Bdellovibrio bacteriovorus: one gene and its partner. Each later gene encodes a partner of the first gene's protein in a complex. Links are inferred from orthologs where the notes say so. Each region holds a gene or a part of one and is shown on either strand. Other genes may lie near its edges.

What was found. The genes of interacting proteins can lie anywhere in the genome.
Region 2: the proteins of fliM (region 1) and AZI87_RS12765 are in contact, whole or in part, in a crystal structure (PDB 1F4V), measured with the Escherichia coli proteins. The link is inferred for Bdellovibrio bacteriovorus from one-to-one orthologs.

Annotation. Positions count from the first base shown.
Region 1 is NZ_LUKD01000001.1:865,738-873,480, forward strand. What follows is about bases 3-2,857. They hold fliM (flagellar motor switch protein FliM), read right to left. Parts: upstream 2,004-2,857; coding sequence 1,002-2,003; downstream 3-1,001. Other genes in these bases: AZI87_RS04055 (FliO/MopB family protein), read right to left, coding at 3-606; AZI87_RS04070 (flagellar basal body-associated FliL family protein), read right to left, coding at 2,013-2,546; AZI87_RS04075 (CsbD family protein), read left to right, coding at 2,795-2,857. Outside these bases: more of AZI87_RS04055, read right to left, coding at 1-2; more of AZI87_RS04075, read left to right, coding at 2,858-3,064; AZI87_RS04080 (hypothetical protein), read left to right, coding at 3,265-3,810; AZI87_RS04085 (flavin monoamine oxidase family protein), read left to right, coding at 3,915-5,222; AZI87_RS04090 (hypothetical protein), read right to left, coding at 5,227-5,550; AZI87_RS04095 (inositol monophosphatase family protein), read right to left, coding at 5,657-6,526; AZI87_RS04100 (SPOR domain-containing protein), read left to right, coding at 6,666-7,487; AZI87_RS04105 (pectin acetylesterase-family hydrolase), read right to left, coding at 7,477-7,743. UniProt on the Escherichia coli protein: FliM is one of three proteins (FliG, FliN, FliM) that forms the rotor-mounted switch complex (C ring), located at the base of the basal body.
Region 2 is NZ_LUKD01000005.1:442,795-445,490, reverse strand. It holds AZI87_RS12765 (response regulator), read right to left. Parts: upstream 1,714-2,696; coding sequence 1,288-1,713; downstream 1-1,287. Other genes in the region: AZI87_RS12755 (acyl-CoA thioesterase), read left to right, coding at 2,445-2,696; AZI87_RS12760 (helix-turn-helix domain-containing protein), read left to right, coding at 1,918-2,313; AZI87_RS12770 (chemotaxis protein CheX), read right to left, coding at 772-1,272; AZI87_RS12775 (HD-GYP domain-containing protein), read right to left, coding at 1-772. UniProt on the Escherichia coli protein: Involved in the transmission of sensory signals from the chemoreceptors to the flagellar motors.

The DNA.
Region 1 (7,743 bases):
TTTGATGCCGCTGATCGCAAACTCATCGTCCGTTTCAATAGAAGCTGCTGCTTTTTTACGAGGAGCTGAAGCTTCTTCCTGAGAATCTTCATCGAAAGAAGCTTTTGAACCCAGAACCTTACCGAAACTTTGCGGAGTTTCTTCAGGCACTTCTTCGTCAAGCAAGGACAAAGATTTGATCATAGAGATGTTATGATCTGTCACACCGATCAAGATCGACTCACCGGCTACACGCACAATCGCCAGGCTTTTCTTAGGACCTAGGAAATGCTGTTGCAAAACTTTGATCTGAGTTTGGTGTTTCTTAGCTTTAGGAACAGAGTATTTACGAAGGAAAATAAAAGCGCCTGTTCCGACCAAGCCCAAGATAGAAAGAGTGAAAAGGATGCGGAAGAAACCGCCGCCTTCCGATGCTGCTTTCTTATTTTTATCCAAGTTCAATGGAATCTCGGATTCTTTACGATTGTCGATTTTTCCATCTTCATGCGCCACGACACCAGCTTCCGCCGGAGCAGAAATTTCTGTTTGTTCAGAAGACGTGGCTGCTGAATCTGCCGCTTGAGCAGAAACTGAAAATACAAAAAGTAAAGAAAGCAACAAACGCATCTAAAACCTCTACCTTATTTAAGTTGTTCCACGCGCTCAGCTGGAGAAATGATATCCGTCAAACGCACACCGAACTTTTCGTTGACGACCACGGCTTCACCGCGTGCGATCAACTTGTCGTTCACGTAAACTTCCATCGGCTCACCCGCCAATTTATTCAATTCGATAACGCTACCTTGAGTCAGATTCAAAAGCTCACTCACCGGCATCTTTGTACGACCCAATTCCACAGAAACTTTCAATGGAATGTCTAAGATCAAGTTCAAGTTGCGATCGCTTTGGCCTGTTGGAGCTGCAGAAGTTTTTTTCGCTCCGCCATCTGCCATACCGGCTGCTTCCGCCACCAACTGATCTGCTAAGTTGTCCAATGTATCGTCACTCATTTTATCCCCCTACTACTTTGTCACCGGTCGAGTCACTTGGACTGCCACAGTTCCGTGATGGATTCCGTAATAACCTTTAAACTTTTTTACACCTTCGACCGTCACGTCGAACTCTCCCGAAGCGTCCTGATCCAATGGAATCACGTCGCCGACTTTCAAGTTCATCATGTCGCGAAGTTTGATTTCTGTTTCACCCAGGTTCACTTTGATTTCCATATCCGTTTCAAGAAGCTGTTCTTGAATGATCGAAGTCCAAAGCTTTTTATCTGTTTGATCTGATTCAACCTGGAAGCCTGTTGAGAGCTTTTGTTTGATCGGTTCGATGGTCGCGTAAGGAATTACGATAGAGATCGTCCCTGTCGCATTTTCAAGTTCGACGTCGAATGTCGAAGCGATAACCACGTCTGTCGGAGGCACGATACCTACGAACTGTGGATTCACTTCCGTACGAACAAAAGAACAACCGATTTTTTCAATAGATGCCCACGCGGCTTCAAGATCGTTGATTGCAAGACCTACGACTTTTTGCACGATCGAAAGTTCAATCGGCGTAAAATCTTTACCGTCAATTTTCGTGTACGGACGATCCGCACCACCGAAGAAACTGTCGACCAAAGCGTAAGCCAATTTACTTTCAATCACGAACAAAGCCGAACCGCGCAAGTTACCAAAACGTAGAACGCTCATGCATGTCGGCATTGGAAGCGTATTAATAAACTCACCGAATTTTAAAAACTCAGTGGAAGTTAAAGTGATGGAGGCGATTTTACGAAGTGCTGAAGACAAAGAAACGCGGAAAGCACGCATGAATTTTTCGTAAATAACTTCCAACTGAGGAAGACGACCACGAATAATACGGTCTTGGCTGGTAAGATCGTAAGAAACAATCTTACGCTCATCCACTTTACCGACATTCTGCGCTTCCGGCTTGGACGTATCCGACGACGCGACATCTCCGTCAGAGACCGCGGCTAACAGAGCATCCACTTCACTTTGTGAAAGAACCTGATTCATAGTCCTGCCTTAGTTGTAGATAAATTCAGTGAAGAACACGTTTGAAATCTTTCCTTGCACTAGGAAAGAGTTGATCGTGTCTTTAATTTCGTTTCTTAATCCGTCTTTACCTTCACGACTTGCAACGTCTTCATAAGTCTTTGAAGAAAGAATGATAATAATGATGTCGCGGATCTGCGCCTTGCGCTTTTCGATTTCATCAAGAACGTGGTCACCTTTGACCTCAAGTTCCATGTTTACTTTCGCGACCTTACGGCCTTTTGATCCTGCTAAATTGACGATGAATGTTTCTAAAGGCACAACCTTCCCCACGATTTCTTTTTCTTCCGTGGCTTCTTTATGTTGTGCTTCGGCTTCACCTTTAATGACTTGTTCAATCTTAGGTTCTGCTGCTTCTTTTTTCTTACCTTGATAAAGCATAAAACCCACGCCAGCGACCACCAACATATTGATAACCGCTAGGGCAATAAGTAGAATAGGCTTTTGTCCAGATCCCCCGCTCGGAGCTGACATTTCCGCTGCTGCCGCTTTTTCTTCAGCCATTCATCCTCCATGATGAAAGACCACAGAGTGGTCCTGACAGAAAACAAAGCAACTCGGATGCCAACGCAACCATGGTCGAGGTCTAGGAGATCGCAACCAACATATTTGATCTAAGGCAAATTTTGCCGCCCAGGAAAATGTTACCGAGAAGAAATTCTCTGACAGTAGTCAAAGTTTTGGCGCGAAGATTTGACTGTTTGGCTGAGCCACGGTCTCCTGTTTAAAGAAAACTCAACCAGGAGGTCGTTATGAATAAGGACATTTTCCAAGGAAAAATCAAAGAGATTTCTGGCGAAATTCGCAAAAAATGGGGCGAGCTCACAGACGACGAGATCCAAAGAACTAAAGGCAACTCTGAAGCGCTGAGTGGTCTAGTTCAACAAAAAATGGGTTTAACGAAAGAAGAAGCCTCTAAACAAGTGAACGACCTTATGTCGTCCATGGAAGAGAGATACCGCGAAGGCGCGGATAAGGTAAATCAAGGCATTGATAAAATGAAAAACAAGCTCTCGCACTAGAGGGAGCCACCCGTAGGAGGCGGCTTCAAAAAGCGCCTCCTTCATCTAACAAATGCATCAAACTCCATTCAAATTACCGGTATTTCTGGCTCCCAAAAGACTATGTCTTAGACGTCCGTAAAAACCTTTCAAAGCCCTCCGAACTTCCCTTTATTTTGACTAGAGGTTTTGCTATCACTACCTCCTCACAAGGAGCTTTCGTGAAAACACTTTTCATTACTCTTGCCGCTTTATTGGGAACTCAACTGGCTTCTGCCGAAACGGCGCAAATTTACAAAACATTTGATGGTTCTATCGTACGCTGCCAAGGCAATCAGAAAACCAACGGCTCTTTAGGTAGCAAGGCTATTCAGGTTGAGTTGATCAATGCTACAAACTCACAAAAAGACCTCGATGCATCTTTAAAAGTTTCAGTTGTTCGCTGTGAAGACTCTCGCTGGGTGATGGACGCGAATCCTTCTCGTGAAAACTATATTGCGGATAACAATGTCGCGGTTGAGTTGACGTATTCAAATTACGAAGCCTTGGTCGTTGATAAAAACTATCAGGTGGTTTCAGTTCTTAATTTAGCTGACGTTGAAAATTTGAGTGCGCAAACACAATCTTTAAGCGTGAATAAAACAGCTGAAAACCCTCAAGACTTCGAAGTGATTGTACGTGCCACTGTCGAAGTTCGCGCTTCAAATGGTTACTACCAAAAAGAAATCAGAAGCTTTGGCTCTTACCGCCTTCGCCTTCAAAAGTAATATGATATTTCAGGCGACAGCGATCCGTTGTCGCCTTTCTTGAGAGTCAACACTTCCTCGTTAATTCAACTGTTCCCCTTCTTCGCATATTTTAAAATCTCAATATGGCCGCAAGTAAGATCTATGACGTCATCATTGTCGGTGCCGGCGCCGCAGGTTTGACCTGTGCTCGTCACCTTTCAGGCGCTGGCAAAAAAGTCTGTGTTCTAGAGGCCCGTGATCGTGTGGGCGGTCGCATTTATTCTTTACCTCACGACATAGAACCCATTGAACTGGGTGCTGAGTTTCTGCATGGGGTACATCCTATTCTCAACGACCTTATCCAAGAGCAGAATGGCTCATTCGTCACGGCACCAGAAAAGCATTTATTCTTAAAAGGCCGCTCGATGATCCCATTAAAAAATTTCGACAAAGAGTTCGGAAAGATCATCAACAAACTGAATGCCAATCCAAAGAATGATCGCAGCGTTGCGGATTTTTTAAAGACGCTTAAGAATGTTCCCGATGAATATCGCCAATCTTTCATCGCCTATGTTGAAGGATTCCAAGGAGCCGATATTGAGCTCATTGGAGAAAAGTCTTTAGCCCTTGCAGAGCAAGAGGACGAAGGCGAAATCGGTGGTGACGGTGCCTTTCGGCCTTTGCAAAGATACGCGAGCTATTTTGAAAACATGCTTGGTCAAAAAATAAATGCCCTAGTTCATCTTCAGCATATCGTCAAAAAAATAGAATGGTCGCAAAAGCACGTCATCGTCACCACGAATACAAAAGAAAAACAGGGCGTTCGATTCCAAGCGAGACATGTGGTGGTCACGGTTCCTTTAGCGGTTTTGCAAAACAATCAGCCCCTATCGCGCATCGAGTTTGCGCCGGCCCTGACGGAAATTACAGAGGCCTTGCAGGGTTACCACATGGGTCATGTACAAAGAATTATTTTTGAATTCAAAGAGCGGTTTTGGGAGAAACTGTCAAAGGAACCGGTCGTCTTTATGCGAGCAGGTCCCGATCACTACTTTCCAACCTGGTGGACAAAGAAGCCTATTCACAACAATATCCTCATTGCCTGGCAAGGCGGCCCAAAAGCTTGGGAGATGGCAACTTGGACATCGCAAGAGCGAGCCTTTAAAGCTCTTTCTACTCTTTCAAAGATGACACGGAAATCTCAAAACTATTTGATTGAAAATCTAGAAACCTATTACACCTACAATTGGAGCCGCGACCCGTTCAGCTTAGGAGCCTACAGCTACACCGGTGTTGAAAGAAAAAAATCTCGTCACCGTATTACAGAACCCATTCAAGGAAAAATTTGGCTTGCCGGTGAGGCCTTTGCGAAAAAATCCTCTCAAGGAACTGTTCATGGAGCCATGGAGACGGGAAGACAAGTCGCCGCCTCCATTTTAAAAAAAATCTGAAAATTTATTCTTCGCCTGTCATGTAGATTCTTAGAACCTGACATGTTGAATTTGTTTCTGCCGTCACGACTTCATAAGTCAGACTTCCACAGGCATCTAAATCGCCCGGCGTGCAGTGCAAAAGATCGGCTTCGTAAACGGAAATCAATCTGTTCCCTTGAAACTCCGAAGAAAGTAAATGCAATTCAGGGGGTTGAATCTCAGACTCTTCACGATCCAGTTGGGCTTGCTGAACGGCTGCTTTAGCCACTTTACGTTTGCAAGCGTCCGCAGCAAAAACTTGAGAGCTTGTCAGCGCAATGAGAATGAAAGTTACAAAAGTTTTCATACTATGTCCTCGCTTTGATGGCCCTTTATAATTGAGAATCTTCAAAACTTAAATGGGCATAGTAAGCTTTTTATTATGCGCAAAATGAATTGCGCTACCTAGTTGATCAATGTGTATGTGATTGCAGGTGCTTTTGGCAGATGTTTTGAATTTCTTTTACGATCGCGGGGTTGCCTGCAACGATCGAGTTCTTATAAGGATTGTATTCATCCCCTTTATACGTCTGAATAATGCCGCCAGCTTCTTCCACTAACAAGATGCCCGCAGCCGCATCCCAAGGCTGGATATTTCGCTCCCAATAGCCGTCAAAAACTCCCCGAGCCACTTGAGTGAGATCGTAAGCCGCAGCACCGGGGCGACGAACGCCACGGCATTTGCGAACAATCTCATCAAAGATTTTCAACTGCTCTGCGATGACATGTTCGTGTTCAGCAACAAAGCCAGTCGCAAGCAAAGCTTTCTTAAATTCCTGATTCTTAGAAATGCGAAGTCTTCGGCCATTAACAAAAGCACCCTGGCCGCGAATCGCCGTGTAGGTTTCATTCAGCATGGGAACATCAATCACCGCGAGTTGAATTTTTCCATCCATCTCCAAGGCAAGACTGATGCAAAAAATCGGAAAGCGATGAATGTAGTTTGTTGTGCCATCCAACGGATCGACAATCCAACGGCCTTCCGGTCCGGCAGGCTTCACCTCGACCTTCGCCCCGGGCGCGCTTTTCGCGGCGAAGCTTTCTTCGCCCAAGAACTCAATTGTCGGAAAATTTTTCTTAAGATGCTCTGCGATGACTCTTTCTGATTCTTTGTCGGCTTCACTGACTAGACCGGCTTGGAACTTCTCTTCGATATGTTCTAAGTTACCGAAATAATTGAGAAGCACTTCGCGCCCCAAGCTGACAGCCTTGATTGCTGTACTTAAGACCTGCTTCCAATCCATTGATTTTGCGCCATTTTCCACGGTTTTCCCTTTGAACATTTCTTCTGATTATTGACCAGTTCCGAGACTTAAAGCTAACATGATTGAAGGGCCAAAGGAAGGGCCTTAAACTTTAGAGATGCTTTGTAAAAATCAGAGCATATTAACTCAAGTGAGTTTAAACATGAGGATTGAAAAAATGAGTTCTAAAACAGACGCGGTTGTGAAGCTTTCGATAGTATTTTTTGTTTCATTGTTGTTCTTCTCTGTAGGAACATTCGTTGGCAAAAAGTACAGTGACAACCAACATCAATTGGCGGCTCTTGAACCGCAAAAAAACAATGCTCACGGCGAACGTGAAGTAGCGTCTGTTAACAACGGTCATGGCGAAACTAAATCTGGGCAGATGACGGATGAAGAGATCGCAAAGCTTGCAGAAGAATTCGTGGCTGACGAAGTGGCTCCAGTTCCAGCGGCTCCTCATGGTGAAGAAGGCCACGGCGCTTCTCACGATGAAAAAACTGTCGGTCACGATGCTCACGGCGAAGTTGCTGAAACAAAAACTCAGACAGAACCAAAAGCTGAAACAGCGAAGCCTGCAAATCCTAAAGGTGACAAGCATTCTCCAGTAACTAAAACGGAAGAGCCTTCTTCAGCGGCTAAAAACATCGCTTCTGGAAAAGCTCCAACAACTCACGACGCGACGGAAAAAGCCGCAACAGTGACTAAAGAAGAGCGTCTTCCTTCTTCACTTCCAAAAGATGTAGCGCAATACACTGTTGGAAAATTCACGGTGCAAGTAGCTTCTTACACAGACGAAGCCGAAGCTCAAAAATTGGCTTCAGATCTTAAAGGCAAAGGTTACAGCGCGTTCTACGTACCTGCTAATATCAAAGGCAAACAATACTACCGCGTCAGCGTGGGTCAGTTTGCGACTCAAAAAGAAGCTCAGTCTTACCGCACTGAACTTCTTACGAAAAGCAGAGTAGGTTCGGCGATCGTTCAACGAATCACTGAATAACAGATACACGAATCGTTTTTTTCAAATCCTGATGAACCCCGTGAGAAATCACGGGGTTTTTCTTTATCCCGTACACCCTCAAGGCAAAGTCCCACGCTGTTTCGCCTTTCATATCTTTCACCGACGCTGTCTGGTCCCGTTGCAAAAAGGTGTGAGTGACGACATCCGCAACCCATGTTTTTACATTGGCAAAGGGAGCGGCAATCACGGCGATTCCCGAGGGCCCTAACACCAAGGTGCGATGAGCTTCAGGCGT
Region 2 (2,696 bases), on another replicon or contig:
ATCTTTCCAAGATCATCTTACCTTCAGAGTAATCTGTGGCAGCTCCATTAAGAAATTGCGCCATGATTTCGTAAATGGCTTTTTTCGAGCGATGAAATTTTTCAGTCATCGAGACTGGCAACGGAATGTTGCGCAAGCTCATCACCGTGCGAGCGTACTCAAAGAAGGCTTTCATCTGCGTCTTCTTAATGTACATCTGTTGTTTTAAGGCTTTGAACTTATCCAGATGTTTTTCGTCAACCACGTCTCCCGCTTTTCGCATACACACGGAGCGATGATTGGCGGGGAGGTGAACATAGACATCAAAGTTGATGGTGACCTGCGCTTCCATATCGCGCAAATCCACGGGCATTAACGAGGTAATAGGAATATTATCGCCTTCCATTTCAATCGGTGCCAGCTGCAGAATAACGTCGGAAATAAACTCTCGGTCAAAATTGATGTGCATGATTTCATCCGCGCCATTTTTTTTCACGACGTTAAAATCAAGAGGAGCGGCTGAAGAGTGCAGAACAATCACATGACTGTCGGGATAATTCATTTTTGTGGACTGCACCCATTCATTGGTTTTTGCAGTGCCATCTTGACCATCGATAAGCGCTAAGACCGGAGTGAAAGTGTCAGAGGTGGTTTCTAAAGCTTCATCAACACTGCGAAAGTGTTTGAGCTGGTAGGGATAATACCCTTTCAGGACTACTTTGACTGTTTCCCAGAAGGAGTCCCGGGGACTCCCGATGAGAACATCAACAGTAGAACCTGAATTGGGTTTCATTATTGAACCGTTATCTCCACATAGAAAGTAGAGCCGTTGGTAAGATTAAAAGGAATAACCAGGGTAGCGCCTTTATCAGCGTGGCTGATTTTAAAGTCACCTGAGATCACTGTTGGAATTGCCATTTCGAAATTGTAACCCAATTGGTTCAATGTCGTTTTAGCAGATCCATAGATCATGTTCGTCATTTCGCCGACAGCATCAGACACTTCGCCATTAATCGTCGTGTACTTTTCGCCCAGCATGTTTTCCAAAATATGGAAGATACTGTCTTTGCCGTAAGAGATCAGAAGAGTTCCTTTAAGAGGAGGAGCCACCATGCCGACCATCCCTGCGATTTCACCTTTCAAAACGAACTGAGGTTCGATGAAGGGCTTGCCTGGAGATGCATCTGTTTGCGCCATGGTTTTTAAAGTTTTAATAACCCCGTCGACGAACGCATTGATAAGACGTTTGTCGAAAAGGGGATTGAGTGTTTCCACTTTTGGTGCAGCTGACATTTATAACTCCAGCTCTTAAGAAGCTTTAGCTTGTGAAGAAGGATTGTGTTTCGCCCAAACGCGCTCCATTTTTCCTTTAAGCGTCGCCGAATTGAAAGGTTTCACAACGTAATCAGATACGCCGGCTTTCGCAGCTTCAAGGATGTGCTTTTGTTCAGACTCTGCTGTTACAAGCATGAAAGGAGTAGACTTAAAGCGAGGATCGGCTTTGCAAGCCTTCAAAAGGTCGATACCTTGCATTCCTGGCATATTCCAGTCCGAGATGATAAAGCCGTAAGGCTGTCCTGCATCATTTGCAGCCTGGATCATTGGTAAGGCTGTTTTACCGTCGTCGGCTTCCTCGACGTTTGTGTAACCTAGCTCGTTTAGCACTTTTTTAATGATTTTTCGCATAGTTGCGAAGTCATCGACGACCAAAAACTTCGTATTTGTGGGAAACATAATATCTCCTGAAAAGGTGAAACCCTGTAAAATCACCATACATATCGGTCTAGTTTTTTAAAACTAGAGTCCAAACCTATTGCGAATTCTAAAAATTGTTGTCAGACTTTATTACAGGTGGTCGTGCTACTTTTTGGACATGAGTCCTGGGTGGCGTACAAGGTTTAGACGGATTTAAAAACAATTTAGCGGGAGGGAGCAAGGATGCTCAGAGATGTCCTCATTCAAAAAGGTCTTTCAAACAGAGAGGCAGAAGTTGCTGAACTTGTTTCAAAGGGCTTGTCCAACAAGGAAGTTGCGAATCAGCTTTTTGTTACTGAAAAAACAGTAAAATTTCACCTCACAAACATTTATAAAAAAATGAATGTTAAGTCTCGTGCACAGTTGATCGTATGGTGCTTACCTCACCTTGGTTTTGTTGAGAGCGAAGTTCGCGCTGAAAACAACAACCAAAGTGCAGCTGCAGCGACTGCATTCAATAACAACGCGACTCAAACGATCCCAGCAGGATCTGCGACAGTTGCGGGTGGTACTACAACTCTTCCAGGTGGCGGATTGAACCGTGGTGGTAATTCTGACATCGGTATGGGTGGAATCTAATCTTAATTGATTAGGATTTCTAAGAGCGCAGGCGGCGGTGACTTTGGTCTAAGCTATCCTGCGCTTTGTTTTTTTCTGAAGGGAACTCAACTTTGAAAAACGCCAAGCCTGTTTCCGCTTCTCAAGTCATCATGACTCAATTGGTTTTACCCTCTCATACGAATTCTTTAGGGACTATCTTTGGTGGAACGATCATGTCCTGGATCGATATCGCCGCCGCAATTGCAGCGCAAAGACATTCTAATAAAGAAGTTGTAACTGCGAGTATTGATCGTTTGGATTTCGTAGCTCCAGTCTATAAAGGCTGGGTGGTGAATCTGAAGGCGAGTGTGAATTACACTTCAAGAACTTCTATGGAAGTCGGCGTTCGTGTCGATGCGGAA